Regions from separate parts of the Pseudomonas sp. P4_C1 genome, predicted to be linked through region 4. Evidence: predicted binding sites of a transcription regulator. Region 4 holds the regulator's gene; each other region holds the start of a gene.

Region 1 (7,961 bases), on a different contig from region 4:
CACAGTCTTGCCGGTTGAGTCGGTGATCTTCAGGGTGGCGGACGCCACCGAAGACGGCACCACCACCGTACCGCTGAGGCTCTTGGTGGTATCGACCACGGCCTTGTCACCCGGCGCGATGACCGAACGGCCCACCAGCGACGACGCCTGCAAGGCCTGGGACGAGTTGTAGTTGCTGGCCAGGCCGCTCACGGTGCTGTTGAGCGTGGTGATGCCTTCCAGGCTGCTGAATTGCGCCAACTGGGCCACGAACGCGCCGTTGTCCTGGGGCTCCAGCGGGTTCTGGTTTTTCAGCTGGGTCACCAGCAACTGCAGGAACGCATCCTTGCCCAGGGCCTTGTTGCCCGTGGCGCTGCCGGTTGCCGACGCGAGGCCGTCAGTCGTGGTGTTGGTCTTGATCGAGGAGTTGGCCAGGATGTCATTGAGGCTCAAACCACTGGTGGAATCGGTAACACTCATCTGAGTCGCCCCTTATCACTGACCGAGGGTCAGGACCTTCTGCATCATGGTTTTGGCGGTGTTCATCATTTCGGCGTTGGTCTGGAACGAACGGCTCGCGGAAATCATGTCGGCCATTTCTTCAACCACGTTGACGTTCGGGTAGTAGACGTAGCCCTTGGCATCGGCCGCCGGATGGTTCGGCTCGTAGCGCGCCTCGAGGTTGCTCTGGTCTTCGACCACACCCAGCACCTGCACGCCCTGACCTGCGGCATCCTGGCTCTGGAACAGCGAGTCGCTGCCGCCACTCTGGCCGCCCTGGAACATGGTGGCGAACACCGGGTGACGCGCGCGGTAGGTCTGGTCGATGCTCGACGAAACCGTCTCGGCGTTGGCGATGTTCGAAGCGACGGTGTTCAAACGCGTGGTTTGCGCACTCATGCCGCTACCGGCAATGTTGAAAACACTGGATAGAGACATGGCTTACTCTCCGCGCAGGGCTGACACCAGCCCTTTGAATTTGCTGTTGAGCAGGGTGAAGCTGGCCTGGAAGCCGATCGCGTTTTCCGCATAGTTCGACTGTTCCAGCTGAGCGTCCACGGTGTTCTGGTCGATCGACGGTTGCATCGGCGTGCGATACAGCAACGACTCGTCGCCATTGCCCAGGCCTTCAGCTTCGATATGACGGCTATTGGTCATGTTCAAGGCGAAGGTACCGCTTTTGGTTTTCTCGTTTTGCTCAGCGAGCACTTTCGAGAAGTCCAGGTCCCGAGCCTTGTAGTTCGGGGTATCGGCGTTGGCGATGTTGTTGGCCAGGACTTCGGCACGCTGGGCGCGGAAGCCCAGGGCTTGTTCGTGGATACCGAGCGCTTTATCGAAGCTGATGCTCATGTCGGGAAACCTTCGGGTGACCTGATTTTTCGTAGGATCAACTTAGCAAGCCCCATGCCAATTCAAAAAAGCCCGGAAACCGGGGCTTTGCCGGCCATGGCAACGCGGCAATGCCAGAAAAGCGGCAACGGTTTTCCGCCGCATGCCGCTTTTCTGCCGCCTCCTTACCCTTTTCAGAACACCGCCAACCACTGTGGGAGCGAGCTTGCTCGCGATTGCGGTGTGTCAGGTAACGCTGAACTCGACTGTCAGGACGCTATCGCGAGCAAGCTCGCTCCCACAGGGGCCAGCAGCGTTTGCAAGAAATCATCAGGCAAAAAAAAACGGGAGCCCCTGAGGGCTCCCGTTTTTTGACAATACCAACGAAATCACTTCGCCTGGTAAATGATCCCCGGGCTGCACTGGACCATCTGGTAATGATCCGGCAAACCGTTCAGCGCTTCGGAAGCACCGAGGAACAGGTACCCCCCCGGCTTCAACGTGCTGTGGATGCGCAACAGGATGTCCTTCTTCACCTCGGCGGAGAAGTAGATCAGCACGTTGCGGCAGAACACGATGTCGAACTTGCCCAGGCTCGCGTAGCTGTCCAGCAGGTTGAAGGAACGGAATTCCACCCGGCTCTTGATCGGCGCCTTGATCGCCCAGCGTCCCGGCCCTTTCGGGTCGAAATAACGCTGCAGACGCTCAGGCGACAGACCGCGGCCGATGGCCAGGCTGTCGTACTCGCCGGTCTTGCAGTTGTTCAGCATGGTGCCGGACAGGTCGGTGGCAACGATCTGCACACCCATCCTCAACTGGCCCATGTTGACCCGCTCGAACTCGTCGATGGACATCGACAGCGAATACGGTTCCTGGCCCGACGAGCACGCCGCCGACCAGATGCGCAGGCGCTGGCCGGGACTGGCCTTGATCGCTTCGGGCAGTACCTTGTTCTTCAAGACTTCAAACGGGTAGGTGTCACGAAACCACAGGGTTTCGTTGGTGGTCATGGCGTCTACCACCTGCTCGCGCAAACCGCTGCGCGGTTGCGTCTGCATGCGCTGAACCAGCTCACCCAAAGACTTGATGCCTTGCTGTTCCATCAGTTTGTTGAGACGGCTGGAGACCAGGTACTGCTTGTTTTCACCGAGCAAAATGCCACAGGCTTTTTCCAGGAATACCCGGAACTGTTCGAAATCCAAATTACCCGTAGACAATGATGCCGCCTCTTAAATCGTGTTGACCGCCAGGGGCGCGGGCCCCTGGCTGATATCTGCTGCCTTGATCCGGTCGACTACCCGGGATGCCAGGTCATCAGGACGGAACTTGGCCAGGAAGTCATCGGCACCGACCTTCTTGACCATCGCCTGATTGAACACACCCGACAACGAAGTATGCAGGATGATATGAAGCTTTTGCATGCGCGGGTCGTTGCGGATTGCCGCCGTCAGGGTGTACCCGTCCATTTCCGGCATCTCGATGTCGGAGATCATCATCAGGAACTCTTCTTCCGGCTTCTTGCCCTCGTCGACCAGTTTGCGCAGGTAGTCCAGCGCTTGCCGACCGTCGTTCAACGCCACCACTTCGACGCCGACCGTTTGCAGGCAACGCGTGACCTGCTTGCGCGCCACCGACGAGTCGTCGACCGTCAGCACGCGCAACGAAAGCGCCTTGTGCTGGGTTTCGACATCCACCACGCCGACGGAAATCGCTTCCGGCGTCGGTGCCACTTCCGCCAGCACCTTCTCGACATCGATGATTTCGACCAACTGATTGTCGACCCGCGTCACCGCCGTCAGGTAGTGATCGCGACCGGTGCCCTTGGGTGGCGGATGGATCTCCTCCCAGTTCATGTTGACGATGCGTTCCACCGAGCGAACCAGGAAACCCTGGGTCTTGGTGTTGTACTCCGTGATGATCACGAAGGGATTGTTCTTGTCCTTCAAAGCACCGGAGCCGGTCGCCATCGCCAGATCGAGGATCGGAATGGTCGCCCCCCGGATGTTCGCCACGCCGCACACGACAGGACTGGACTTGGGCATCAGCGTCAGTTTGGGGCATTGCAGCACCTCCCGAACCTTGAACACGTTGATCCCGTACAGCTGCTGGCCGTCGAGACGGAACAACAACAGCTCAAGGCGATTCTGCCCCACCAGTTGCGTGCGCTGGTTCACCGAATCCATTACACCAGCCATGCCCAGACTCCTACACCAACGCCAAGTGTTGTTGCGACGTGCCTTCATCACTAAACGGCACGGCGCTTGCTTTTTTAATCGTTATGAACACAGAACCGACATTTTTCCGACGCCTGACCACACCCTGCCGCAAATTGCTCGGCGTGCTGGCGGCCGTTTGCCTGTTCAACGCTGGCAGCCCTGCCCTTGCTGACGCGGTTACCTTGCCTGACATGCTTATCGGCGTCACTCAGGGCTTTCTTGAATTCACCGTAGAAGACTATCTGGCTACCAGTCAAACGGAAGGCCGCTACGAGATCCAGGTCAACCCGCTCGATCCGCGCATGCACATGCCCATGTGCGACAAGGAATTGACAGCAACCCTTGAGAGTCCCAAGCCGCTGGGTCGGGTCACGGTCAAGGTCCGCTGCGAGGGCGCCTCCCCCTGGACCGTGTTCGTACCCGCTCAAGTCCGCCTGTTTCGCGATGTCGTGACCAGCGCCCGGCCACTGCGCCGCGCCAACATTGTCGAGCCTTTGGATGTGGTCCTGCGCGAACGCGATATCAGCCTCATCGGCCAGGGCTACCTGACCTCCCTGGACCAGGCTATCGGGCAGCGACTGACCCGACCAATGGTCGCCGACCAGGTGATTACCCTGGTGCATATCGAACAGGCCGAGGTCATCCGCAAGGGTGATCAGGTGGTGATTACCGCCCGCAGCGGTACGCTCAGCGTACGCATGCCGGGCGAAGCCCTGTCAAACGGCAGCCTGAGCGAACAGATCCGGGTGAAAAACCTCAATTCCCAGCGAGTCATCAAGGCGCAGGTCATGGCGCCGGGGCAGGTGGAAGTGTCCATGTAAGGCTCCCTGCTCATCGGAATGTGGCGCTTGCCCCGGCTGTTCCCTAGACTGTGCTCCATGCAGGGCAAGCGCTGGCGCGCGCGAGGTTCATTGATAAATGGGCCTAAAGTTTTCCAGGGAATGGCCGAAACCATGGCAAGCGTCCAAATTCCCAGAGGTTTTTTATCATGGTCATCGATTTCAGCCGTTTGAACAGCTCCTCGTCACTTACGGGCAGTACACGTACCAGCGCCAGCAAGGAAAACGCCGAAACCGGCAAATCCGCGCCGCTGGAGTCCGCGGCCGAACAGGCCGGTACCGTCAAAAGCGGGGAATCGGTACATCTCAGCGATGAGGCTCAACAGTTGCAGAAGGTCACTGACAAGCTGCGCGATCAACCCGCCGTCGACAACGCCCGCGTGGCCGAGTTGAAAGCAGCGATTGCCGATGGCAGCTATAAAGTCGACAGCAACCGTGTAGCCAGCAAACTGCTCAACTTCGAAGCCCAGCGCTAGGCCACCGCCGGCGCCAGGCTTTTGGACGCTTAAAACCCAAGGCCAGCCATGCACGACACTAATCTACTGCAACTGATCACCGACGACTTTGCTCCAGCGCAACACCTGCTGGAATTACTGCAGACCGAATCCCTCGCATTGCATGGCCGCGACATGCCATTGCTCGAGGACATCCTGGCGCAGAAACAGGCATTGGTCGTGTTGCTCGAACAGCATGGCCGCAAGCGCAGTGAAATTCTCGCCAGCCTCAACCTGCCGACCAACCGTGGCGGTCTTGAGCAACTGGCCAGCCAGTCGAGCATTGGCGACCAGTTGCTGGCGCAAAGTGACGTGCTGACCGATCTCCTGGCCCAGTGCCAGGCCATCAACGCCAACAACGGCCAGTCGATCCTCACCCAGCAGGCCGCTACAGCCACCCAGCTGAAAATCCTCACCGGCGGTGAAACCCCGGCGCTTTACGATGCCAGCGGAACATTCTCCAGGCTTGCCAAGCCACGCCCGCTCAGTCAGGCATGAACCGGTCAATGCCCCCGCTCTATCAAGACGCGCAACATACTGGCAAACTGCTAGCCTGCCGTAGTCAAATTTTGTCTGGAGATTGATTAACCGTGTCCAATGCCTTATCCGTGGATGATGCTCCGCAGCCACCCAAGGTGCTCTCCACGCCCTTGGAAATCTCCAGCAACCTGCGCCAGCTGCTCGAAAGCCATGACCCGCTGATCATTACGTTCCACGAGCGCAGCCAGCGTTTCCAGAGTTACCTGGTGGACCTGGACCGTGACAGCAATATGATTGCCCTGGACGAAATGATCCCCCGTGATGGCGAGCGTTACCTGATGGCGGGCGAACCGTTCAGGGTCGAAGGCTTCCACGAAGGCGTACGCATTGCCTGGGAAAGCAACGGCCGATTGACCATCGATGAATCCGGTGGCAGCCGCTGCTATCGCGGCGCCCTTCCCGATGAAGTGGTGTACCACCAGCGCCGCAATGCATTCCGTGCAGCACTGAAGCTGGCACAACTGGTCAACGTCAACCTCGATGGCGAAAAGCTCAAGGCTCCGATCAGCGGCAAGCTGCTGGATATTTCCGCTACCGGCTGCAAATTGCGTTTCGACGGCGACATCACTGGCAGCCTGCAACTGGGTCAGGTTTACGACCGCTTCAGCGCCGAACTGCCCTTTGGCAAGATGACCGCGCCGGTCGAGTTGCGTTATCTGCACTTCGAAGAAAAGATCTCCACCACCTTCGCCGGCATTCGCTTCCACAACATGAGCGGGCTGGTGCAGCGTCAGGTCGAACGCTTCGTCTACCAGTTGCAACGCGAAGCGCGTCGCTTCGACAAAGACGATCTCTGATAGAGCGTCAACAAAAAACGGGCAGTCCCTGGCGGTGACTGCCCGTTTTTTTATGCACTGAATTTAAGGCCTGGCCTCGGTAAAGCTTTGCTCGCGGCCCGAGTCAGGGTCTTGCGGCGGTTGATCGTCTTCAGGTTCGGCTGACGGCTCCGGATTCACCGGATTGCACATCTGCTCCTGCACCACCTGCTCATCGACCCGCGGGTCGAGGCAGGCCACCAGTGGCGAACTCGTCATATTGTCCGGCATGGCCACGTGATGCAGCGGTGCGTCGTCGACCTGATGCAGGTTGGTCACCGCTTTCGGGCGAATCCGCCATACCAGCACCAACGCAAAGAAACTGAAGAAGGCATAGAGCATCTGGCTGCCGAACAACTTCATCAGCACGCCTGCCACCAGCGGCCCGATACTCGCGCCAACGCCGTAGGTCACCAGCAACATTGCCGTCAGGGACACCCGGCGATCGCCTTCGACATGGTCATTGGAAAACGCCACCGCCAACGGATACAGGCAGAACTGCACCAACGAACAGACAAAACCGGCGATAAACAGAACCTCCAACGGCACCTGCGGCATGATCGCCAGCGGCAGTGCGGCCAGGGCCAGGCTGAATGCGAAACTGCGGATCAACACGGCCCGATCGTAACGGTCGGACAACCAGCCCAACGGCCACTGCACCAGCAGCCCGGCAAAAATACAGCTACCCATGAACAGACCGACCAGCTCCGTGGACAAACCTTGCTGCGAAGCATACAGCGGCGCCAGACCATAGAACGAACCGACGATCAGCCCTGCCCCCAGCACCGTACTCAATGACTGCGGCACACGCTTGATAAAGAACCGTGGCTCCATGGGCGCCGGATGCAAGGGTGCAGGGTGGATCCGCCGGGTCAGGGCCACGGGCACCAGGCACAGGGCGAAACACAGGGCAACCAGCATCAGCAGCTCCAGCCCCAGCGCCGGGTGCATGACCAGAATCAGCTGCCCCATCACCAGGCCCAGGTAAGAGGCGATCATGTAACCGCTGAACACCAACCCGCGCTGCTTGGCCTCGGCCTGTTCGTTCAACCAGCTCTCGATCACCATGTACTGGCACATCATGCCAAGGCCGACGATCACCCGCAGGAACAGCCAGGCCGGCAGCCAATCGATCAGGCCATGGCCCAAAACCGCCGCACCGACGATTCCGGCACAGGCCGAGTAGGCCCGGATATGCCCGACCCGGGCAATCAACCGGTGACCGATCTTGCCCCCCAGCACCAGGCCGAAGTAGTTGGCGGCCATCAACGCACCGACCCACAGGCTGTCGACATGGTCGGCCGCCAGGCGCAGGCCCAGGTAAGTACTCAGCAGGCCCGAGCCGATCAACATCATCAGCGAAGCGAAATACAGTGCTCGAAAGGATTTCCAGATTTGGCGCATCGGCGTTCCGCGCGGCTCCTTGCAGTGAGAATCGGCTATCGCTAAACGATAGCCGGATGTCGACGGATCGTCAGGCCTGGGCTGCTAAAACACGCCGTTCCCAGGGAGTAATTTCATCATGAAAACTGCTCAGTTCCAGAGTCTTCGAAGCGATGTAGCCTTCGATGAATTCCGCACCGAACAGTTCCTTGGCCAACTGGCTACGTTTCAGACGCTCCAGTGCCGCATGCAAGGTACAGGGCAACGAAAGATTGTCCGGCACTTCGAACTCACCCTGGATCGGCGCACTCGGCTCCAACGCGTTCTCGATGCCATGCAACCCCGCCGCCAGGCTTGCGGCAATCG
Region 2 (7,961 bases), on a different contig from region 4:
TCGGAGAAAACCGCCCTGTCCTGGTGGGTACCGTTCGAAATCGGCGAGGCGACCATCACCAACCGGCGCATCTGCTCGTTCAAGACCGGCCCGACCGAGCTGCCGCTGTACCTCGATAAATGGCCGAAGCTGACCAGCGACCGGGACATCGAGTTCTTTATCGATGCTTATCGCACCGAGTCGATGCTCAAGCGCTCGATGTCACTGGATTCGGTGAACGGTAGCGAGTCGGTGCGCAGCGTCAACAAATCCAATGCGGATCGCTTTCACGCCGAGCTCAAGTCCCGAATCATCCGTGGGTTTTAACGTAGAAAACGCCAATAAAAAAGCCGACATCGCTGTCGGCTTTCTTGTCGGTCACTGCTTGGGCGGTTCAGCCGGTTTGGCTGGCTCGCCCGGCTTCAGCGCCGGGTTATCAAACAGGTTCAGACGCTCACGCAGTTCGTGAGCCGGCAGCGGTTCCTTGTCCGCCGGCAACGCATTCGGGTCGACCGGTGTAGCCGGTGCGGCTCCCGGAGCCGCCGAACCTTGCGGCGCATTAGGAGCAGGCTCCACACCTTGCGAACCTTCGATCGCACGCTGGGCTTTCTTGGTCAGCACCACGATGTCGATACGACGGTTCACCGGGTTGAACGGATGCTCGCGATCGAACAGGGCCGACGAGGCATAACCGACCACCCGTGCCACCTGCGCTTCCGGATAGCTGCCCGCCACCAGCGCACGACGCGCGGCGTTGGCACGGTTGGCCGAAAGCTCCCAGTTACCGAAATCGCCGGTGCCGGTATACGGCTTGGCGTCGGTGTGGCCGCTGATGCTGATCTTGTTCGGCACCGCTTTGATGGTGTCGGCCAGAGCCAGCAGGATGTCTTCGAAATACGGTTTCAGACGAGCCGACCCCGAGTCGAACATCGGGCGGTTTTCTGCGTCCATGATCTGGATACGCAGGCCGTCCTGCGTGATTTCGAACAGGATCTGATCCTTGAACTTCTGCAGTTGCGGGTTCTCTTCAACCTTGTTCTGCAGTTCTTGCAGCAACAGTTCGAGGCGTTCTTTCTCGACCTGCTCGGCCATGCCTTCAACCTGGTCGGTATCGATGGTGACCTTGTCCGGCTGCGGCTGGGACTTCACTTCGGGGTTGAGGGTGTTTTCCGGCGCCAGGGTCGGGGTGCCGCCCAGATCGATGATGTACGGCGTGCCGCTTTCGGAAAAACCGATCGGGTCCTTGAAGTAACCGGCGATGGCAATCTTCTGTTCCGGCGTGGCGGTGGACAGCAGCCACAACACCAGGAAGAACGCCATCATCGCTGTGGCGAAGTCCGCGAAGGCGATTTTCCAGGCGCCTCCGTGGTGTCCGCCGGCGATGCGCTTGACGCGCTTGATGATTATCGGCTGATTGTTTTCCATAACCTAAGTGCTCTGTCTCACAAATACTGTTCCTTTTTGGCAGTGCCTGTTGTCGCCATACCGCGTTGCCGCTCCTCGCCATAGCGGGCTATGACTCGTCGCGGCGCCTTGTCTGGCAACAACAGTCACTTGCCAAAAAAGGAACGTATTTGCGAAACAAAGCACTAACGACCGCGAACCGCTTGTTCCAGCTCGGCGAAGCTTGGACGGTGCGCCGGGTACAGCACCTTGCGTCCGAACTCCACGGCCAGCGATGGCGGCATGCCGGAAGCCGAAGCCACCAGCGAGGCCTTGATGGCTTCGTAGACGTTCAGTTCTTCCTTGGCATCGTGGGCCAGGGAATGGGCCAGCGGGCCGAAGAAGCCGTAGGCGGCGAGAATACCGAAGAAGGTCCCCACCAGTGCCGCACCCACGTGCAGGCCGATAGATTTCTGATCGCCCTCCCCCAGCGAAGCCATGGTCACCACGATCCCCAGTACCGCCGCGACTATACCGAAACCGGGCATGGCGTCGGCGATGCCGTTCACGGCGTGGGATGGGTGTTCCAGGTCTTCCTTGAGGCTGAACAGTTCCATGTCGAACAAGCCTTCCAGCTCGTGCGGAGCCATGTTGCCGGAGGACATGATGCGCAGGTAATCGCAGATGAACGCGGTCATGCGCTCGTCCTTGAGAACAGTCGGGTACTTGGCGAAGATCGGGCTCGCGGCGGCATCTTCGATGTCGCCTTCGATGGCCATCATGCCTTCGCGGCGGCTCTTGTTGAGGATCTCGTAGATCAGGCCCAGCACTTCAAGGTAGAAGCCATGATTGAAACGCGAGCCGAACATGCTCAGGGACTTCTTGAGCACGTGCATCGTCATGTGGCCGGGGTTGGCCTGCAAGAATGCGCCGAGGGCGGCACCGCCGATGATCATGACCTCGAAAGGCTGGATCAGGGCGGCAATCTTGCCGTGGGAAAGCACGTATCCGCCGAGCACGCTCGCGAATACGACGATGATGCCGATAATTTTAGCCATAGGTTAGGGGAGCACTTACTGAGTCGGGTTCAAGGTCATATTCGGAAGTTAAAAAATCTCTTCTTCTCCTTATCGGCAAAACTGCGCCAGACTATAGGCAGTTCAGGCGAAAAACTGATTTGACCCCATCCGGGCCCAGGTAATGTTGACGATGATCGCCTCCCACCATGGTTAACGAAACGAACGTTCCAACCCCGAAACCGACCACTCTCGAAGGCTGGGTCAAGCTTCTCGATGGCGTACGCCTGCCGGTTCCGCAAGCCAGCCACGACCGTGTCTGCAAAGCCATTGGCGACAATCGCAGCTCGCTGCGCGATATCGCCGACCTCATGCAAGGCAGCCCGGCCCTGGCCTTGAGCGTGATTCGCGAAGCCAACCGGCACACCCATGGCGGCATGACCGAGCCTGCGGAAAACCTCGAGATCGCGATCAATCGCCTCGGCCTGAAGCGCACCGAAGAACTGCTTGCGCGGCTTCCCGCCGAACCCCAGTCCGAGATTCCCAAAGTCTTGCGTCAGCTGCAGATGATCAGCCGGCACGCCACGCAACAGGCCAACGGTTTTTTTGCCAGTCGCCTGGCACGCCTGTGGCAGGACATCCACTGGGGCAGCCTGCTGTTTCTATCGCCCCTGTGGCCTTTGGCGCTGACTCATCCGAAACTGCTCGAAGAGTGGGAGCTGCGGGTCATCCATAAAGGTGAGTCGGCACGCAAAGTCGAACAGCAACTGTTTGGTGTACGCCTGCTAAACATCGGCCAGGCGCTGGTGGAGGTCTGGCGATTGCCGATCTGGGTGCAGCAGGGTTATCGCCTGTTGCTCACCGAGCAGCGGGAACTGGTGAAAGTCCTGCGCATCGCCCGTGACAGTGAGCATCCATTACGCCAGCAGAACCGTCTCGATGACGATCCGACCCTGCGTCGCTGGCTCAATCAGCCGGCCAACACAGTGCTACTGGCCAACGGGCTGGCGCTGTCGGCGCAACACGCCTGGGACAGCCCGCACAGTGAGCGCTGGCAATTCCTGACCAGCCTTTACCTGCAAATGCCGATGGACGAGGTGCAACAGCAACTGCACCAGCAAGCCGCCAACAGCGCACGCCAACACGCCATGCCCGACCTCTGGCACCCTGCCGAATCGCTGATCTGGCCGTGGGGTATGAACCGTGTCCACGCAGGCTTGCTGCCGGCAGCGGCACCCAGCGCCGAAGACCTGGCGAAGTGGCGCAAACAATGTGCCGAATTGCTGGTCGAGCCGAGTCGCTTCACCAATGCCATACACCTGACCATCGCCGCCCGGGACGCCCTGGTGGCCTGCGGCATGCGTCGGGTGATGATCCTGATGGCCGACCGCACTCATGCCAACCTGCGCGTGCACCAGACGGTCGGCCTGCCGAAGGAAGCGGCCGGGTTGAACTTCGTGGTCAGCCAGAGCAACGTCTTGCAACGCCTGCTCGCGCAACAGGCCCAAGTGCGCCTGACACCAGCCAACAACGCGCAATTCTCGGCCCTGCTGCCCAACGGCCTGCGCTCACAGTTCAGCGGTGAACACCTGCTGCTGCGTTCACTGGTCAACAATGGCCGGGTGATCATGATCGTCGTGGCGGATCAAGGCGGCGGGCCCTTTTCGGAAATTTCCGTACAGGCCTTCGGCAAAACCGCACAGTGCATCGAGAAAGCCCTGCACAGCTTTAGCCACCGTGGCCAATAAGCTGCGTTACAATCCTCCCTTTTGTGCTCTGGAGACCTCACATGTCTGACTTCTCTGGCTTGCCGCTGGTGATCGAGCCGAGCGACTTGCTCCCTCGCCTCGACGCCCGCGAACTGATTCTGGTGGACTTGACCAGTCCCGCCCGCTACGCCGAAGGGCACATTCCCGGCGCGCGCTTTGTCGATCCGAAACGCACGCAGCTCGGCCAGGCCCCCGCACCGGGGCTGATGCCCCCGCAGGCAGCACTCGAAACGCTGTTTGGTGAACTGGGACACAACCCCGACGCGGTCTACGTGGTGTATGACGACGAAGGCGGCGGTTGGGCCGGGCGCTTCATCTGGCTGCTGGATGTCATCGGCCACAGCAAGTACCACTATATAGATGGCGGCCTGCGGGCCTGGCTGGCGGAAGGTTTGCCCATGTCGATCCAGATCCCGCCACCCGTGGGCGGCCCGGTTCCACTGACCTTGCACGATGAACCCACCGCCACCCGCGAATACCTGCAAAGCCGTCTCGGCGCCGCCGACCTGGCAATCTGGGATGCTCGCGGACCGCTGGAGTACTCCGGCGAGAAAGTCCTCGCAGCCAAGGGCGGGCACATTCCCGGCGCGGTCAATTTCGAATGGACCGCCGGCATGGATCAGGCGCGCCAGTTGCGCATCCGCACCGACATGCAGCAGATCCTCGAACAACTCGGGATCAGCAAAGACAAAGAAGTGATTACCCACTGCCAGACTCACCATCGTTCTGGCTTCACCTATCTGGTGGCCAAGGCTCTCGGTTATCCGCGGGTCAAAGGCTACGCCGGCTCCTGGGGCGAATGGGGCAACCATCCCGATACCCCGGTAGAAATTTAAGATTTTTAAGGACCGTTAATGAACAAGCGTCTGTTTCTCCTCGGCCAGTACCTGCTGCCCCACAACTTGCTCTCGCGACTGGCCGGCTGCATTGCCGAATGCCGCGTGCGCTGGTTCAAGAATGCCTTTACCGCCTGGTTCGCCAAGCGTTACCAGGTGGACATGTCCCAGGCGTTGGTCGAAGACCTGACCGCCTACGAACACTTCAACGCGTTCTTCACCCGTGCGCTGAAAGACGGTGCCCGTCCGCTGGACGTAACCCCGGGCGCGATCCTCAGCCCGGCCGACGGCGCGATCAGCCAGCTCGGCCCGATCGAGCACGGTCGTGTGTTCCAGGCCAAGGGCCACAGCTTCAGCGTGCTGGAACTGTTGGGTGGCGATGCGGCAAACGCTGCGCCGTTCATGGGTGGCGACTTCGCGACCATCTACCTGTCGCCGAAGGACTACCACCGCGTGCACATGCCACTGGCTGGTACCCTGCGCGAGATGGTCTACATCCCGGGTCGCCTGTTCTCGGTCAACCAGACCACCGCTGAAAACGTTCCGGAACTGTTCGCCCGCAACGAGCGCGTGGCGTGCATTTTCGACACCGAACGCGGGCCGATGGCCGTGGTGCTGGTGGGTGCGATGATCGTGGCTTCGATTGAAACCGTCTGGGCCGGTCTGGTGACGCCGCCGAAGCGCGAGCTGAAAACCTTCCGCTACGACGAAGCCGCACGCGCGCCGATCCACCTGGAAAAAGGCGCAGAACTGGGTCGCTTCAAGCTGGGTTCGACCGCTGTCGTGCTGTTCGGGCCGGATCAGGTGAAGTGGGCTGAAGAAATGACCGCCGGTACAGCGGTGCAGATGGGTCAGGGCATGGGCTCACCGAAGGCCTGATTTGTACGCAAACCTGTAGGAGCGAGCCTGCTCGCGATGAGTGAATAGGCGACGCGTGCATTCAGAAAGCCCGCGTCATCGTTAACGTCCATCGCGAGCAGGCTCGCTCCTACAGTTGTTTTAGAGCTGGCCGTCGCGATCGCGGAAGCCCAGCAAGTACAACACACCATCCAGACCCAGGGTCGAAATCGCCTGCTTGGCCGACTGCTTGACCAGCGGCTTGGCGCGAAATGCCACGCCCAACCCGGCAATCGCCAGCATCGGCAGGTCGTTGGCACCGTCGCCGACCGCAATGGTCTGCTCCAGGCGCAAACCTTCCTTGTGCGCCAGTTCCTTCAGCAAATCGGCCTTGCGCTGCGCATCGACAATCGGCTCGACCGCCACGCCGGTGACTTTGCCGTCGACCACTTCCAGCTCGTTGGCAAACACGTAGTCGATACCCAGCTTGGCCTGCAATTGCTTGGCGAAGTAGGTGAAGCCGCCCGACAGAATCGCAGTCTTGTAGCCCAGGCGCTTGAGCTCGGCGAACAGGGTTTCGGCGCCTTCGGTCAGGCGTAGCGAGGCACCGATGGAATCCAGTACATTGACGTCCAGACCTTTGAGCAAGGCCAGGCGCTCCTTGAAGCTGGCGCGAAAATCCAGCTCACCGGCCATCGCCCGTTCGGTGATTTCCGAAACCTTGTCACCCACACCGGCCGCCTTGGCCAGTTCATCGATCACTTCGGCTTCGATCAGCGTTGAATCCATGTCGAACACCGCCAGGCGACGGTTGCGCCGGAACAGCGAATCTTCCTGGAAGGCGATGTCGACGTTCAGTTCCTGGGCAACGCTGAGGAATTCGGCACGCAGCGCCTGCGGATCAGCCGCCTCGCCACGCACGGAAAACTCGATGCAACCCTTGCCCTTGTCGGCCGGCGTATCCAGCGGCATACGCCCGGACAGACGATCGATGTGGTCGATGTTCAGGCCATATTTGGCGGTGATCGAACTCACGGCCTGCAACTGCCCGGCTGTCACCTTGCGGGTCAACAGGGTCACGATGTGGCGTTTTTTACCCTGGTTGCCGACCCACTGCTGGTAATCCTCTTCGGACACCGGCGTGAAACGCACCTGTTGATCGAGCTCGTACCCCTTGAACAGGATGTCCTTGAGCACGGACTTGCCTTGTTCGGTGTCGGGAATTTCAACCAGGATGCCGAACGACAAGGTGTCGTGGATCACCGCCTGACCGATGTCGAGAATGTTCACACCACCCTGGGCCAGAACGCCGGTAATGGCCGCAGTCAGACCCGGACGGTCGACTCCCGTGATGTTTATCAGGACGATTTCGCGCAAGGCGCACCCCCGCAGGTGGAAAAAAAACGCATTCTACCCACTTTCAGTGACCATCGGGCACCGCGAGCGCTTTGACGGCCTAGGGCCTGTCGCTATACTGCGCGTCAACTTCACGGACAAAAGAGCCGAGCTCAAGTGAACCGGCCCACGCCAGTAAAAACCGACAACTTCTTCCTGCTGATCTTCCGGGCACTGCGCCACCGCCGTGTACCGATTGCATTGCGCATCGCCAGCCATAACGTGATCCTGGTCGCCCTGGCCCTGGTCATCTATGCCGGTGTGATGGGCTTGCAGTTCAAGCAGGCCATGCACGAGCAGGCGGATGCGCTGGGCGAAAGCCTGACTACGCAGACGGCCACCTCGGCCACCGAGCTGTTGGTGTCCAACGACATCCTCAGCCTCAACGTGCTGCTCAACAACCTGACCAAGAACAAACTGGTGGCTCACGCTGCCATCTACAGTCCGGACAACCGTATCCTTGCCGAGTCCGGCCAGCGCCCCAAGCATGGCCTGCTGGGCGAAGCCGAGGGCATGTACCAGAGCAAGATCACCTTCCAGGACGTGACTGCCGGGCAATTGCGTATCAGTCTGGACATGGACCAGTTCCAGCAGCCGATGACCATCAGCCTGCAGAGCATGGGCATTTTGAGCGCCATCCTGCTGGCCCTGTCTCTGGCCTTGAGCCTGCGCATGGGGCGTTATCTCTCCACGCCGCTGCTGCAATTACGGGTGTGGCTGCGCAATATCGATGAATACACCCCGGC
Region 3 (7,961 bases), on a different contig from region 4:
GTTTTATCGTGCGGCGCGAGGGGTCGGGCAGTTATGTCTGCCAAACGCTGGGCACCGAATTGCGCGGTGCGACGCGCCGACGCATCAAGGCACAAGCGGTCAAAAGCAGCCAGGCGGCACCGGGGGCGGGGTTGAGCCAGCGCGGGCGGATGATCCTCGACAGTGGCGGCGTGAACGATCAGCAGGTGATCAAGGCATTTGCGACCGGCCTGCCGGAAACCCGCACCTTCCCCACCGATGTCTGGGAGCGCCTGCAGCGCCAGGTGATGAAGGACTATCGCGCCAACGTGCTGTTGCACGGCGACCCGCAAGGCGCCGAGCCGCTACGCAAGGCCATCGCCACCTACTTGAACCTCGAGCGCGGGGCCAAATGCTCTCCCGACCAGATCATGGTGCTGAGCAGCACTCGCCAGGCCCTCTTTCTGTGTGCGCAGTTGCTGGTGGATGCCGGTAAACCGATCCTGCTGGAAAACCCGGGTTACTATGGCGCCAGGAAAGCCTTTGAAACCGCCGAGACCAAGGTCCTGCCTATCGATGTCGATGAACTGGGCATACGCACCGACCTGCTGTACGCCGACCGCAGCGGCGCCAATTGCGTCTATGTCACGCCGTCTCATCAATACCCCACCGGCGCGACCTTGCCGCTGGAACGTCGTCTTGAGCTGATCAACTGGGCAGCAGAAAAGGGCAAGTGGGTTATCGAAGATGACTATGACAGCGAGTTTCACTACGACGGGCAGCCGACCGCCTGCGTGCAGGGCCTGGACAAATATCAGCGCACCCTCTATTTGGGTACCTTCAGCAAGACCCTCTACCCCGGCCTGCGAATGGGTTACATGGTACTGCCCTACGAGTTGATCAAAGCCTTCACCTACGCGCGCAGCATGATGGACGGCCATACACCACAGATCCTGCAACTGACCCTGGCGCGTTTTATGGAAGACGGCCATTACAACGCCCATGTCCGGGCCATGCGCAAGCTCTATGCCGGGCGCCGATCCATCATGCTCGACGCCATTGGCAAGCACCTGGACGGCATCGTCACCGCCTTGCGCCCCCAAGGCGGACTGCAAATTCCCTGCCTGCTGCACGATGGCTGGTCGGAAGAGAAAACCATCCGCCAAGCAGCCAGCGCTGGCGTGCAGCTTTCCGGCCTCAGCCGGCTATACGCCGGCGATCAGGAGAAAAAACAAGGTTGGTTATTGGGCTACTCGTCCTTGACCGCTTATGAAATCGAAGCGGCCATGCTGCGCCTGGCCAATGCGCTGAAAACCAGGTAGGGCAGTGTCAAGCGGCTTTTTGGGAGGCTTGTGCATTCCCCCGCCGCTAACTGCCCGTCAATCCGACTCGTTCTCCCGTCAGAGCCGTCCGCCAAAACGGGACATCACCCCTTGCTGAGATCAACCAACGGCGTCTGCCGCACCTCAGTCTCCCGCCCACCTTGAATCTCGCTCACCTGCTTCAGCGCCTTATCCACAGCGGTCTTATCCGCCAGCAAGCTGTAGCTGATGCGGAACTGCTTGTGCTCCTTCGGCCCAATCGTCGGCACCAGGTTTAGTGGCCGCTGATACCGGCGGTTGTAGGAAAAACTCGTGCCTGGCTCCAGCCCCGTGACATAGCCCTGCCCTTGGGTATCGGTGTTTTTCCACAGGGAGAACACGGGCAGTGTTTGCGTGTTGAAGCCGACCGAGACGCCCAGACTACCGGCCTTGTTATGCAGGACGGTCAATGTATCGCCCTTGGCATCGGCGTACGGCACCACGTTGTAGACGGTTTCGTCGTAGTCCTTGGTCGGTGCGCGGTAGGTTTGCCAGTCCGGCAGATCGCCTTTGGCTTTGTCGTTGAACGGCGACACCTGTTTCACCGGCGCGGCGAAGCGGGCGCCCTGCTCCAGGAACGGCGTGCTGAAGTTGCTGTGATACAGCGCCTGGTATTCCTTCGGATAGTCGCCATTGTTGGTCAGGGTGTCATTGAGGGCGAACGCTACGCTGCCGGGCTCGGTGACCAGTTCGGTCGCGACTGAGAAGTCGACTTTCTTGAATGCCTGCTCCTTCAGTTCGCCGCGCAGGCTGATGGCGTATGGCGGCTTCTCATCAAGATGCAGCGTGACTTTGTTGGCCGGGATGTTGGCGGCGCGGCCATGCAGGGTCAGCAGTTCGCCGTTGTCGATGCCGGGGTGGCCGACCCATTCGTAGCCGCAGCGGGTGACCAGCTCATTGAAACCTTCCAGCCAGCCCAGGCCACCACGGCCGTTGAGCTCGATGAAGGACGGATTGACCACTTCCTTGACTGGCGAATCCCAACCCATGCGCACGTTACCGACAGAGGCCTGCAGGACGTTCATGCCGCGAGTTGGAACTACCGAAAGTTTCATCGTGCCGTTATCGATGTCGACGATGCTGACGCCTTCCTGCCGACCGCCATGCAAGGTGCGCAGGGTCACGCTGAAAGGCTTGTCGGTTTTTACGCCGAGTTGCTGGCTGGTGATTTGCCAGTTCTGGGCGGCTTTGTCGGTGTCGAGCAGGACGTAATCCCAAGCCATGGCGTGGGAGGCAGCGGACAGTGCGCTGAGGGCAACGAAGAGTTTGAGCGGGGTCATGGCAGCAGCCTTTCTTGGATTTGTGCCATTTTTATAGACTTGCAGAAACGTTTCAGCAAGCATAAAAATCGAAATAACGGTGGCAAACGCCAAGAGATCGTCGATACGGGGCTTGTGGATAACGCGCAGAATCGAGTCGATGGCGATTTGGGCAGCGATTCAACGAAACCGGTCAACCTCATGCCGCAGATCCGCGGCGAGCTTCTCCAGCTCTTTGGCTGTCACCGCCAGGTTCGAAACCACTTCCCGCTGCTCACTGTTCGCCAGGGCGATGCTTTGCAGGTTGCTGCTGAGCAAGGTGGCGGTGCTGCTTTGTTCCTGGGTCGCGGTGGTGATGGCGGCGAATTGCTGACCGGCGGAACGGCTTTGCTCATCGATACGCGCCAGGGCCGAGGCTACGTTGGCGTTGCGCGACAAGCCTTCCTGCATCAGCACGTTACCCTGCTCCATGGTACTGATCGCGTTGCCGGTTTCCTGCTGGATGCTGTGGATCATCCCGGAAATTTCATCAGTGGCCTGGCGAGTACGTGAGGCCAGGTTGCGCACCTCATCGGCCACCACCGCAAACCCACGCCCCTGCTCGCCGGCACGGGCGGCTTCGATGGCGGCGTTGAGCGCCAGCAAATTGGTTTGCTCGGCGATCGCGGTGATCACCCCGACAATGCCGCCGATTTCCTGGGAGCGCTGGCCCAAGGTGTTGATTACCGTCGCGGTGCTGTTCAGTGCACCGGCGATTTGCTCCAGGGACGAGGACGCTTCGTCCATCGACGTACGACCGATCCGGGTTTGTTGTGCGTTTTCCTGCGCCAGACGCTGGGTGCTGCCCATATTGTCGGCAATGTTCAGCGAGGTGGCACTGAATTCTTCCACGGCGCCGGCCATGCTGGTGATTTCGCCGGATTGCTGCTCCATCCCTTCATAGGCACCACCGGACAAGCCGGACAACGCCTGGGCGCGGTTGTTGACCTCTTCCGAGGCTCTACGAATGTGCTCGACCATGGTCGACAGCGCCTGGCTCATCTGGTTGAAGGCGCGGGCCAACTGACCGATTTCGTCGTTGCTCGACACGTTCAGGCGCACGCTCAAATCACCCGCGCCCAAGGCTTCGGCCTGACGCACCAGATCACCCAGCGGCGCCAGTTTGCTGCGCAGCAACCAGACCGCCGAACCCACCGCCAGCAACATCGCCAGCAGACTGCCGATGGCCAGGCGAATGCCGACGCTCCAGGTCACCGCGCGGATTTCGGCTTTCGGCATGCTCGCCACCACCGACCACGGCCCACCTTCGAACGGCACGGCAATGCTGTAGAAGTCTTGCGACTTGTCGCTCCAGAAATCGCCCTTGCCCGGTGTCTTGGCCAGACCGACGATGGCCGGGACTGCCACGTCCAATGCCTGCACACCGGCGATCGGCACCAGCCATTTGTTCTGCTCGTCGAGCAGCGCCAGGGAGCCGGTCTGGCCGATGCGGAAGCGCTTGAGGTTTTCGAACTGAGCATTCTGTGCGTCGGTGTAATCGAATCCTACAAACAGCACGGCAATCACCTTACCACCGCTGTCGCGTACGGGGGTGTACTGAGTCATGTAGGACCGTTCAAAGAGCAAGGCGCGACCGACGTAGCTCTGCCCGGCCATCAAGCGCGCATAGGCCGGATGGGCGTGATCCAGCAATGTGCCGATGGCCCGGGTGCCGTCCTGTTTGCTCAGGGACGTGCTGACCCGAATGAAGTCTTCGCCACTGCGCACGAACAGCGTCGCGACGCCGGCAGTCATTTGCTTGAACTCGTCCACTTCCTTGAAGTTGTTGTTCAGTACTTCGCTGCCCAGGTGCAGGCCCGGGGTCTGCACACCCGCCACGGCCACCGGCTCATCCGGGTGCACGCTCAAACCGGCGCTGAAGCGCTTCTCGAACAGACCGCTCAGACGCTGGGTACTTTCACGCAACGTGCCGTGGAACGTGCTCAACTGATCGGCCAGCAGCCGTGCCTCGCTGGCCAGGTGCTCTTCGCGGGTAGCGAGGTTGGCAGCGTCCAGCGAGCGCAGGGCAAACACGGTGCTGCCGCTGATGACAACCGCCAGTATCACGGCAAGCGCAAGACCCAGCTGTGAGGCAATCCGAGCACGAGGTTGAGACATGACAGCTCCTGACCCAGTGGGCCGGATCATCCTTATCCCGTCGCACTCGGCAAAATTTCTGATAGTGGGGTAAACGTGGAGCCTGGCACGAAGGTTCCATCAGCAGATTTTCGGCGGCAAAACTGAATACTTGAGTGATAAACCGGGATATGGCTCAAGGCCGCCATTGCGGCGGCTCCATCGATTCAGCCCAGGTGTTCGACATCCGGTAACTCCATGGCCCGGACCTCGCCTTGCAGGAAATCGCTGAGTCGACGCAAACGCTCGCCGCCGGGCCGGGTTTTTGGCCAGACCAGGTAATAATGCTCACCACTTGCGACGGCGGTCGGCCACGGCAAACTCAGACGTCCCTGCGCAACATCCTCTGCCACCATCAGCAAATCGCCCATGGACACGCCGTAACCTCGAGCGGCAGCGATCATGCCCAGCTCCAGCGTATCGAACACTTGCCCGCCCTTGAGCGAGATTCGATCGGTCAGGCCCATGCGCTCCAGCCAGTTGCGCCAGTCACGGCGGTCCGGAGTCGGATGCAGCAGCTCGGTACTGGCCAGGCGCTCAACGTCCCACGGTTGATCCTTCAGAAGATTCGGCGCGCCCACCGGGATCAGCTCTTCGGGAAATAGGCAAGTAGCCTCCCAGTCCGGTGGAAAATGCCCGTTGCTGAGAATGACGGCACAGTCGAAGGGTTCGTGGTTGAAGTCCACCGTATCGATGTCCATCCAGGCGCTGGTCAATTGCACTTCGTTCCCCGGTCGCAGGTGCCGGAAACGACTGAGCCGCGCCAACAGCCAACGCATGGTCAGGGTCGACGGGGCTTTCATGCGCAGGATGTCGTCCTCGGCGCGCAAGGTATTGCAGGCCCGTTCAAGGGCAGTGAAGCCTTCGCGTATGCCGGGCTGGATCAGCCGCGCCGATTCGGTCAGTTGCAGGTTGCGCCCGCTGCGATGAAACAGCCGACAGGCGAAATGCTCTTCGAGCGTACGAATGTGTCGGCTGACCGCACTTTGAGTGATCGACAGTTCTTCGGCGGCGCGAGTAAACGAGCTATGCCGCGCCGCCGCTTCGAATGCTCGAAGGGCATACAAGGGAGGAAGACGACGTGACATCAGGAAAGCTCCTACAACGCGATTGCTTCAATTTATCGGAAACTCTCTCATATGAGTTTTAATCATGCCACCCATCCTTTTTATCCCTTTGTGCAAACCCCGCAGAGCGCCGAGAATCGAGGCTTCCTGTTTTCTCTGACAATCGAGCGTGATGATCATGCAGCATCCAGCACGTACTGAACTCCGGGCCATCCTGCGGCTGGCGGGGCCGTTGATTGCCTCGCAGTTGGCGCACATGCTGATGGTCCTCACCGACACCCTGATGATGGCGCGCCTGAGTCCCGAAGCACTGGCCGGTGGCGGACTCGGTGCGGCGACCTATTCGTTCGTGTCGATCTTCTGCATCGGCGTGATCGCGGCGGTCGGCACACTGGTAGCGATCCGTCAGGGTGCCGGTGATATTGTCGGCGCTACCCGACTGACCCAGGCCGGGCTGTGGCTGGCATGGCTGATGGCGCTGGTTGCCGGCTTGCTGCTGTGGAACCTCAAACCGGTGCTGCTGCTGTTCGGCCAGACCGAAACCAACGTCCATGCGGCCGGGCAGTTTTTGATCTTCCTGCCGTTCGCCCTGCCCGGCTACCTGAGCTTCATGGCCCTGCGCGGGTTCACCAGCGCCATTGGCCGTGCGACACCGGTGATGGTCATCAGCCTTGGCGGTACGGTCGCCAATTTCCTGCTCAACTATGCGCTGATTACCGGAATGTTCGGCCTGCCGAAACTCGGGCTGACGGGTATCGGGCTGGTCACGGCGATTGTCGCCAACCTGATGGCACTTGCGCTGGCGTGGCACATTCGTCGGCATCCGGCTTATGAGGCCTATCCGCTGCGTCAGGGCCTGTCGCGGCTGAACCGCCAGTACCTGAAGGAGCTGTGGCGTCTGGGCCTGCCGATTGGCGGTACCTATGCCGTGGAAGTCGGACTGTTTGCCTTCGCTGCGCTGTGCATGGGCACCATGGGCAGCACGCAACTGGGCGCGCACCAGATCGCCCTGCAAATCGTCTCGGTGGCATTCATGGTCCCGGCGGGTATTTCCTACGCGATCACCATGCGTATCGGTCAGCACTACGGTGCCGGACAACTGCTGGATGCGCGGCTGGCCGGGCGGGTCGGTATTGCCTTCGGGGCGGCGGCGATGCTGTGTTTCGCCATGGTCTTCTGGCTGTTGCCGAACCAGTTGGTCGGACTGTTCCTCGACCACAATGACCCGGCATTTCGCGATGTCATCAATCTTGCCGTGAGCCTGTTGACGGTGGCCGCCTGGTTCGAGCTGTTCGACGGCGTGCAAACCATTGCCATGGGCTGCATTCGCGGACTCAAGGATGCCAAGACTACTTTCCTCGTCGGCCTGGGTTGCTATTGGTTGATCGGCGCACCGGCGGCGTGGTGGATGGCGTTCCATTTGCAGTGGGGGCCAACGGGTGTCTGGTGGGGCCTGGCGCTGGGGCTGGCGTGCGCGGCGGTGAGCCTGACGCTGGGGTTTGAGTGGAAGATGAAGCGGATGATTCGGCGGGAGCCTTCGGCAGAGAGTGGTTTCCAGATGGCTCAGCCTGACTGAGAAACCTGTGGGAGCGAGCTTGCTCCCACAGGGATTCGTGGTGGTTTCCAGAACCGGTTAGCTCACCACTTCCAGCACTTGCTGCTGACTGGAGCCAAACATCAGATATTCCACCAACTCATCCAGCGGCAATGGCTTGCTGATCAAATATCCCTGCACCTGATCGCATTCAAACCCGCGCAGCAGATCCAGTTGCTCCGGCGTTTCCACACCTTCGGCGACCACCTCGAGGTTGAGGTTGTGCGCCAGGTTGATCATCGCGTGGACCAGCTTGCGGTTTTCCTCACGCTGTTCCATGCCGCCGACAAAGCTCTTGTCGATCTTCAGCAAGGTGATCGGCAGGCTGTTGAGGTGCACGAAGGACGAGAAACCGGTGCCGAAGTCGTCGAGGGAGAAGCGCACACCGAGACGCCCGAGGGCGTCCATGGTCTGCTTGACCAGATCGCTGCGGCGCATCACCGCGGTTTCGGTCAGCTCGAATTCCAGCCACTGCGCCTCGACGCCACGCTCGGCAATCAGGCGACTCAGGGTCGACAACAACTGGCTGTCCTGGAACTGCCGGAAC
Region 4 (7,961 bases):
GAAGAAGTGCAGCAACTCATGCAATTGCTGGCCAAAAGCTCGCCGAAACTGGCCGAGGAGCTGGTGCCGGGCGTGGTTTCGCTGTCGCAGCTGCTCAAGGTGCTGCAAGCGCTGCTGGCCGAACAAGTGCCTGTGCGCGATATCCGCAGTATTGCCGAGGCTATCGCCAACAATGCCGCCAAGAGTCAAGATACCGCCGCGCTAGTGGCTGCTGTGCGGGTTGGCGTATCCCGTGCAATCGTGCAAAGCATTGTAGGCACTGAGTCGCAGCTGCCAGTCATCACGCTGGAGCCAAGGTTGGAACAGATATTGCTCAATAGTCTGCAAAAGGCCGGGCAAGGCTCGGAAGAAGGCGTTCTGCTGGAGCCAAGCATGGCTGAGAAGCTGCAACGTTCGTTGATCGACGCGGCGCAGCGGCAGGAGATGCAAGGTCAGCCGGTGATTCTGCTGGTGGCCGGTCCGGTTCGCGCGATGCTCTCGCGATTCGGTCGGCTCGCAGTCCCGGGTTTGCACGTGTTGGCTTACCAGGAAATCCCTGACAACAAGCAAGTGACCATCGTTGCGACAGTAGGGCCCAACGGCTGAGGTAGTGGTTTATGCAAGTTAAGCGTTTTTTCGCCGCCGATATGCGTCAGGCCATGAAGCTGGTTCGCGATGAGCTGGGCGCTGATGCCGCCATCATTGGCAACCGCCGGATCGCCGGAGGTGTCGAGCTGACGGCTGCGCTGGATTACAAGTTGTCGGCGCTGGCGCCGCGGGTTCCGAACATGGAGCTCGAGGACGAGCTGCGCAAGACTCAGTCGCGGATCGTCACCGCCCAGGCCGAATTGAGCCTGCGTAGCGATGGCGAGAGCGACCAGAGCACCAACCGTCAGTTGTTCGCCGGCTTGCCGTTGACCGCCGCCGAGCCGCTGATCGAGCCGACGTACGCCGAACCCCGTCGCCCCGCACCAGCCGCTGCGCCAGCGTCCGGTGGCGTGGACCCGCGGGCGTTCGACTCGATGCGATTCGAGCTCAACAGCCTGCGCGAACTCATGGAAGTCCAGCTGGGCTCCCTGGCCTGGAATCAGCTGCAAGGCAGCCGTCCGGACCAGGCCAACCTCTGGCGCCGCCTGCAACGCATCGGCCTGTCAGGCCCGCTGTCGCGCGACCTGCTGGCGCTGATTACCGGGATCGAAGAACCTCGTCAGGCCTGGCGCATGTTGCTGGCGCACCTGGCGCGCATGATCGCTACCCCCGAGGTCGAGCCGCTGGAGGAGGGCGGTGTGATCGCCATGGTCGGCCCTGCCGGCATGGGCAAGACCACCACCCTGGCCAAGCTGGCGGCCCGTTACGTGCTCAAGTACGGCGCGCAGAACATTGCGCTGGTGAGCATGGACAGCTTCCGCATCGGTGCCCAGGAGCAGCTCAAGACCCTGGGGCGCATTCTCAACGTGTCGGTGACCCACGTCGATCCGGGCCAGTCCCTGGTGCAGGCGCTGGAACCCTTGCTGCGCAAGCGGGTGGTGCTGATCGATACCGCTGGCCTGCAGGCCAGCGATCCGGCCCTGCGTATGCAACTCGAAAGCCTGGCCGGTCGCGGTATCCGCTCAAAAAATTATCTGGTCCTGGCAACCACCAGCCAAAAACAGGTTCTAACCGCCGCTTATCACAGTTACAAGCGTTGTGGGCTCGCTGGCTGCATCCTGACTAAACTGGATGAGACGGCTAGTCTGGGCGAGGTGTTGAGCCTGGCTATCAGTCATGAGTTACCCGTGGCCTACCTGACCGATGGCCCGCGGATTCCGGATGATCTCCATCTGCCGCGCCGTCATCAGTTGGTCAGTCGCGCCGTCAGCGTACAAATGCAGGAAGAACCCAGCGAAGAAGCCATGGCTGACATGTTCGCTGATATTTACCACAGCCAAACCAAGCAGGTTGGCTAAGGTAGTAATGAACAGTTTTTGTACCTACATCGATGGTCTGCCATGCATTGTTCCGATTGCGAACGCGCAGCCAGTAATGTGGCCTCCGTCTATGCAAGACAAGGTAAAGAAATAACATGGGCAGCATGCATCCCGTACAGGTGATTGCGGTGACCGGCGGCAAAGGTGGCGTCGGGAAAACTAATGTGTCAGTGAACTTGTCCCTGGCTCTGGCTGAGCTTGGCCGGCGCGTCATGCTGTTGGACGCCGACCTGGGACTGGCGAACGTCGACGTTCTGCTGGGCCTGACACCCAAACGTACCCTGGCCGACGTGATCGAGGGCCGCTGCGAACTGCGCGATGTACTGCTGCAGGGACCCGGCGGCATCCGAATCGTTCCGGCCGCATCCGGCACTCAGAGCATGGTGCATCTGAGCCCCGCGCAACACGCCGGCCTGATCCAGGCCTTCAGTGATATCGGCGACAACCTCGACGTATTGGTGATCGACACCGCTGCGGGCATTGGTGACTCGGTCGTCAGTTTCGTTCGCGCAGCCCAGGAAGTGCTGCTGGTGGTGTGCGACGAGCCGACTTCGATTACCGATGCCTACGCCTTGATCAAGTTGCTCAATCGCGACTACGGCATGAACCGCTTCCGCGTTCTGGCCAACATGGCCCAGAGCCCGCAGGAAGGACGCAACCTGTTCGCCAAGTTGACCAAGGTCACGGATCGCTTCCTCGACGTCGCCCTGCAATACGTCGGCGCGGTGCCCTACGACGAAAGCGTGCGCAAGGCCGTGCAGAAACAGCGTGCCGTCTACGAAGCCTTCCCGCGCTCCAAGTGCTCGCTGGCATTCAAGGCCATCGCGCAGAAGGTCGATACCTGGCCACTGCCTGCCAACCCGCGCGGGCACCTGGAATTTTTCGTCGAGCGCCTCGTGCAGCAGACAGCAGGACCGGTTCTATGACAGCAAGCGGTTACAACCTCTACAAAAAATCGGCCCGTGATGCGCAGTACGAGCTGATCGAGCGTTACGCGCCGCTGGTTAAACGCATTGCCTATCACTTGCTGGCGCGCCTGCCGGCCAGCGTCCAGGTCGAAGACCTGATCCAGGCCGGGATGATCGGCCTGCTTGAAGTGTCGACCAAATATGACGCCAGCAAAGGCGCCAGTTTCGAGACGTACGCGGGCATTCGAATCCGCGGCGCCATGCTCGACGAAGTGCGCAAGGGGGACTGGGCGCCACGTTCGGTTCACCGCAATACGCGCATGGTCAGCGATGCCATTCGCTCGATTGAAGCGAAAACCGGCCGTGACGCTAAAGATCACGAAGTTGCGGCCGAACTCCAATTGAGTCTCGACGATTACTACGGGATTTTGAACGACACCCTGGGCAGCCGGTTATTCAGTTTCGACGATCTGTTGCAGGACGGCGAACACGAAGGGCTGCACGAGGATGGCGCGAGTGCTCATATCGAGCCGTCACGCGATCTGGAAGATGAACGCTTCCAGGCTGCGCTGGCGGAGGCGATTGCCAATTTGCCGGAGCGTGAGCGACTGGTGTTGGCGCTGTACTACGACGAAGAGTTGAACCTCAAGGAAATCGGTGAGGTCCTGGGGGTCAGCGAATCTCGGGTCAGCCAGTTACACAGCCAGTGCGCGGCCCGTTTGCGGGGGCGTTTGGGGGAGTGGCGAGCGCGCTGAAGGCAGTGTGGGGGACACTGCGAACGAGGCCGGTGTGGTGTTGAGCTGCGCCGGTCGCGATCTGTTGTGCTCCAGACAGTCATTGAGTGCTTTGCCGGATTGATTGAAATGGCGCGTCCAGGTGCTGGGCGCGTTTAAGACTGCTTGGAGGTCGAATTGGACAAGAACATGAAAATCCTCATCGTTGATGACTTCTCAACGATGCGGCGGATCATCAAGAACCTGCTGCGTGACCTTGGGTTCACCAACACCGTCGAGGCCGACGATGGCACTACCGCCATTCCGGTGCTCAACAGCGGAAGCATCGACTTTCTGGTAACGGACTGGAACATGCCTGGCATGACCGGTATCGATCTGCTGCGTCACGTGCGTGCCGATGAAAAGCTCAAGCACCTGCCGGTGTTGATGGTGACCGCTGAAGCCAAGCGTGAGCAGATCATCGAAGCGGCCCAGGCCGGTGTTAACGGCTATGTGGTCAAACCCTTCACGGCCCAGGCGTTGAAAGAAAAAATCGAGAAGATTTTCGAACGCATCGGTTGATGAGTGCGCCACGGGGGAGCTATGGGCAATAACGAAACTTCATTGGGCGACTTTGAGTCGACCCTGAAAAAACACGCCGTCGAATTGGTCGCGAGCCTTGAAAAAGGCAGGTTCGGCGACGCGGTGCAATTGATCCATGAGCTCAACCAGACCCGTGACCGCGGCCTGTATCAGGAAGTGGGCAAGCTCACTCGCGAACTGCATAGCGCGATCGTCAATTTCCAGATTGACCCGCACATGCCGCAAGCCGAAGAAGTGTCCCAGATCACCGACGCCACCGAGCGTCTGGGCTATGTGGTCAAGCTGACCGAGGCCGCGGCCAACCGCACCATGGACCTGGTGGAAAGTGCCACGCCGCTGGTCAATGGCCTGGCCGATGAAGCCAAGGTCTTGAGCGCGGACTGGGGGCGCTTCATGCGTCGCGAAGTCGGCGCCGAAGAGTTTCGTGAACTGGCCCGACGGGTCGAGGGGTTCCTGGCGCGCAGCGGCACGGACAATCGCGCGGTGTCGGGCAACCTCAACGACATCCTGCTCGCCCAGGATTACCAGGACCTCACGGGACAAGTGATCAAGCGAGTGACCCAGTTGGTCACCGAAGTCGAAAGCAACCTGCTCAAGCTCGTGCTGATGGCCAGTCAGGTGGACCGCTTTGCGGGCATCGAACATGACCGTGAAGCGATGCTTGCTGAAAAAGATCCACAAAAACATCTCTCTCAGGGTGAAGGTCCGCAGATTCATGCCGATAAAAGAGAAGACGTTGTGTCCGGTCAGGACGATGTGGACGATTTGTTATCCAGCCTGGGATTTTAGAGTTTTAGAATTTTAGGTTTTTTGGGTTTTTAGACCTGTAGGAGCACCCCCTTAATGAGCTTCGGCGCCGATGAAGAGATCCTTCAGGATTTCCTGGTTGAGGCCGGCGAGATTCTAGAGCAACTGTCCGAGCAACTGGTCGAGCTGGAAAGCCGTCCGGATGATGCGGATCTGCTCAATGCAATTTTTCGCGGTTTTCACACTGTAAAAGGGGGCGCCGGCTTCCTCCAGCTCAACGAGCTGGTGGAGTGCTGCCACATCGCCGAGAACGTGTTCGACATCCTGCGCAAGGGTGAACGTCGCGTCGATTCGGAACTGATGGACGTGGTTCTCGAGGCGCTGGACGCGGTGAACAGCATGTTCAGCGAGGTCCGCGATCGCGGCCCGATCACGGCCGCTACACCGGAGCTGCTCGCGGCGCTGGCACGTCTGGCCGAACCGCAATCGGCTGACGAGACGGCTGCTGCACCTGTCGCCGCCGTGGTCGAAGCGCCTGTGGCTGAAAGCGAATCGGGCGATATCACCGACAATGAATTCGAACAACTGCTGGACTCGCTGAACGCCGTCAAGGCTCAGGCCGAGGCGCCGGCACCTGTTTCTGTGCCGGTCAGCGATGCTGCTGCCAGCGATGAAATCACCGATGCCGAGTTCGAGTCGTTGCTCGATCAACTACATGGCAAGGGCCAGTTCGCCATTGACGCGGTGGTCCCGGCGCCGGCTGCGCCAGAGGCCCCGAAAGCGGCCGGCGACAGCTCCGATATTACTGACGACGAATTCGAAGCACTGCTCGACCAACTGCACGGCAAGGGTAACTTCGCTGTCGATGCGCTCGAATCGGCCATTGCTTCAGTACCGACTCCTGCCGCGCCAGCCGCTGCGGCGGCCGGCAGCGATCTGATCAGCGATCACGAATTCGAATCGCTGCTCGACGAGTTGCACGGCAAGGGCAAGTTCAGCGAAGTCGGCAAGGCGACGGTTTCCAGCGGATCGAACACGTCCGTTGCCGCGCCGGCCGCGAAGGCAGCGGCGCCGAAACCTGTGGCCAAGGCACCCGAGCCCAAAGCCGAAACACCGGCCCCGGTAGCCGCTGCTGCACCGGCTGCTGCCCGTGCTCCGGCCGCGCCACCGGCGGAAAAACCGGCCAGCGAAGCCGAGACCACCGTACGCGTCGATACCGCGCGTCTCGACGAGATCATGAACATGGTCGGCGAGTTGGTGCTGGTGCGTAACCGCCTGGTCCGCCTGGGCCTCAACAGCGGCGACGAAGCCATGTCCAAGGCCGTGTCGAACCTCGACGTGGTCACCGCCGACCTGCAAACCGCGGTCATGAAGACCCGGATGCAACCGATCAAGAAAGTCTTCGGGCGCTTCCCGCGCCTGGTTCGCGACCTGGCTCGCCAGCTCAAGAAAGAGATCAACCTGGAGCTGGTCGGCGAAGAAACCGACCTCGACAAGAACCTCGTCGAAGCCCTGGCCGACCCGCTGGTCCACTTGGTGCGCAACTCGGTCGACCACGGTATCGAAGAGCCGGCTGATCGCGAAGCGATGGGCAAGCCTCGCAGCGGCAAAGTGATTCTGTCCGCTGAACAGGAAGGCGACCACATCCTGCTGTCCATCTCCGATGACGGCAAGGGCATGGATGCCGATGTTCTGCGCGGCATCGCCGTGAAGAAAGGCTTGATGGACAAGGATGCGGCGGACCGTCTCAGCGAGTCGGATTGCTTCAACCTGATCTTCGCTCCGGGTTTCTCGACCAAGACCGAGATTTCCGACGTCTCCGGGCGCGGCGTGGGCATGGACGTGGTGAAAACCAAAATTGCCCAGCTCAACGGCACCATCAATATCTACTCAACCAAGGGCAAGGGTTCGAAGATTGTCATCAAGGTGCCGCTGACCCTGGCGATCATGCCGACGCTGATGGTCATGCTCGGCAACCAGGCGTTTGCGTTCCCGCTGGTGAACGTCAACGAGATCTTCCACCTCGACCTGTCGACCACCAACGTCGTGGACGGCCAGGAAGTGGTGATCGTGCGGGACAAGGCACTGCCATTGTTCTATCTCAAACGCTGGCTGGTCAGCTCCGCCGCTCACGAAGAGCAGCGCGAAGGCCATGTGGTGATCCTTTCGGTGGGCACGCAGCGGATCGGCTTTGTCGTCGATCAACTGGTGGGCCAGGAAGAAGTGGTCATCAAGCCATTGGGCAAAATGCTTCAGGGAACGCCGGGGATGTCTGGCGCCACCATCACCGGTGACGGCCGCATCGCGCTGATTCTCGATGTTCCGAGCATGCTCAAGCGTTACGCCACACGGCGTATTTGATTCTGGTGGAGCGGGGCGCCTGGCCTCGCTCCATCTAATGGAGTGTTTATGGCAGTCAAAGTCCTGGTGGTGGACGATTCGGGGTTTTTCCGCCGCCGCGTCTCGGAAATTCTTTCAGCGGATTCCAATATCCAGGTCGTCGGCACGGCGACCAACGGCAAAGAGGCGATCGATCAGGCGCTGGCCCTCAAGCCCGACGTGATCACCATGGACTACGAGATGCCGATGATGGACGGCATCACCGCCGTGCGGCACATCATGCAACGCTGCCCGACCCCGGTCCTGATGTTTTCCTCGCTGACCCACGAAGGCGCCCGGGTCACGCTCGATGCGCTGGATGCCGGCGCGGTGGACTTCCTGCCGAAGAATTTCGAAGACATCTCGCGCAACCCCGAGAAGGTCAAGCAACTGCTGTGCGAGAAGATCCTGAGCATTGCGCGCAGCAATCGTCGCGTCAGCACTTACAGCGCTCCGGCCCCTGTGGCCGCACCCGCTCCAACACCTGCGCCTTCGAGCGTCGGCAGTTTTGGCGGCAGCGCGCCCGTGCGTCCGGCACCGATCCCGGTGCGTACACATGCGGCCACTGCGTCGTCGCCCGCGCCGAAACGCAAAGCCTACAAACTGGTGGCCATCGGTACGTCCACCGGCGGCCCGGTTGCCCTGCAGCGGGTGCTGACCCAATT

The links. The regulator FliA, encoded in region 4, starts transcription of late flagellar genes. The targets are predictions, from matches to a motif close to CTAAAGTTTNNNNNNNNNNNGCCGNTAA.
Region 1: flgM (flagellar biosynthesis anti-sigma factor FlgM) is a predicted target of FliA. The motif match lies at 4,449-4,476, and genes of this name have one in related genera.
Region 2: motA (flagellar motor stator protein MotA) is a predicted target of FliA. The motif match lies at 2,490-2,517, and genes of this name have one in related genera.
Region 3: AC1DU9_RS05720 (methyl-accepting chemotaxis protein) is a predicted target of FliA. The motif match lies at 4,843-4,870, and genes of this name have one in related genera.

The regions. Positions count from the first base shown of each region.
Region 1 is NZ_JBFUHY010000073.1:15,600-23,560, reverse strand. Features, by position in the region: gene flgD (flagellar hook assembly protein FlgD) at 1-459, opposite strand, end outside; gene flgC (flagellar basal body rod protein FlgC) at 475-918, opposite strand; gene flgB (flagellar basal body rod protein FlgB) at 922-1,329, opposite strand; gene cheR (protein-glutamate O-methyltransferase CheR) at 1,698-2,525, opposite strand; gene AC1DU9_RS24715 (chemotaxis protein CheV) at 2,538-3,503, opposite strand; gene flgA (flagellar basal body P-ring formation chaperone FlgA) at 3,587-4,345, shown strand; gene flgM (flagellar biosynthesis anti-sigma factor FlgM) at 4,513-4,839, shown strand; gene AC1DU9_RS24700 (flagella synthesis protein FlgN) at 4,888-5,355, shown strand; gene AC1DU9_RS24695 (flagellar brake protein) at 5,448-6,194, shown strand; gene AC1DU9_RS24690 (MFS transporter) at 6,258-7,616, opposite strand; gene AC1DU9_RS24685 (glutamine synthetase family protein) at 7,687-7,961, opposite strand, start outside.
Region 2 is NZ_JBFUHY010000036.1:1,280-9,240, reverse strand. Features, by position in the region: gene AC1DU9_RS18775 (toll/interleukin-1 receptor domain-containing protein) at 1-306, shown strand, start outside; gene motB (flagellar motor protein MotB) at 358-1,404, opposite strand; gene motA (flagellar motor stator protein MotA) at 1,569-2,420, opposite strand; gene AC1DU9_RS18760 (HDOD domain-containing protein) at 2,588-4,126, shown strand; gene rhdA (thiosulfate sulfurtransferase) at 4,168-4,983, shown strand; gene asd (archaetidylserine decarboxylase) at 5,002-5,862, shown strand; gene serB (phosphoserine phosphatase SerB) at 5,983-7,197, opposite strand; gene AC1DU9_RS18740 (AhpA/YtjB family protein) at 7,333-7,961, shown strand, end outside.
Region 3 is NZ_JBFUHY010000005.1:89,842-97,802, forward strand. Features, by position in the region: gene pdxR (MocR-like pyridoxine biosynthesis transcription factor PdxR) at 1-1,280, shown strand, start outside; gene AC1DU9_RS05715 (aldose 1-epimerase family protein) at 1,385-2,599, opposite strand; gene AC1DU9_RS05720 (methyl-accepting chemotaxis protein) at 2,759-4,735, opposite strand; gene AC1DU9_RS05725 (LysR substrate-binding domain-containing protein) at 4,921-5,841, opposite strand; gene AC1DU9_RS05730 (NorM family multidrug efflux MATE transporter) at 5,999-7,396, shown strand; gene AC1DU9_RS05735 (putative bifunctional diguanylate cyclase/phosphodiesterase) at 7,454-7,961, opposite strand, start outside.
Region 4 is NZ_JBFUHY010000009.1:99,847-107,807, forward strand. Features, by position in the region: gene flhA (flagellar biosynthesis protein FlhA) at 1-585, shown strand, start outside; gene flhF (flagellar biosynthesis protein FlhF) at 597-1,925, shown strand; gene fleN (flagellar synthesis regulator FleN) at 2,042-2,872, shown strand; gene fliA (RNA polymerase sigma factor FliA) at 2,869-3,609, shown strand; gene AC1DU9_RS08880 (chemotaxis response regulator CheY) at 3,778-4,149, shown strand; gene AC1DU9_RS08885 (protein phosphatase CheZ) at 4,171-4,959, shown strand; gene AC1DU9_RS08890 (chemotaxis protein CheA) at 5,014-7,278, shown strand; gene AC1DU9_RS08895 (protein-glutamate methylesterase/protein-glutamine glutaminase) at 7,327-7,961, shown strand, end outside.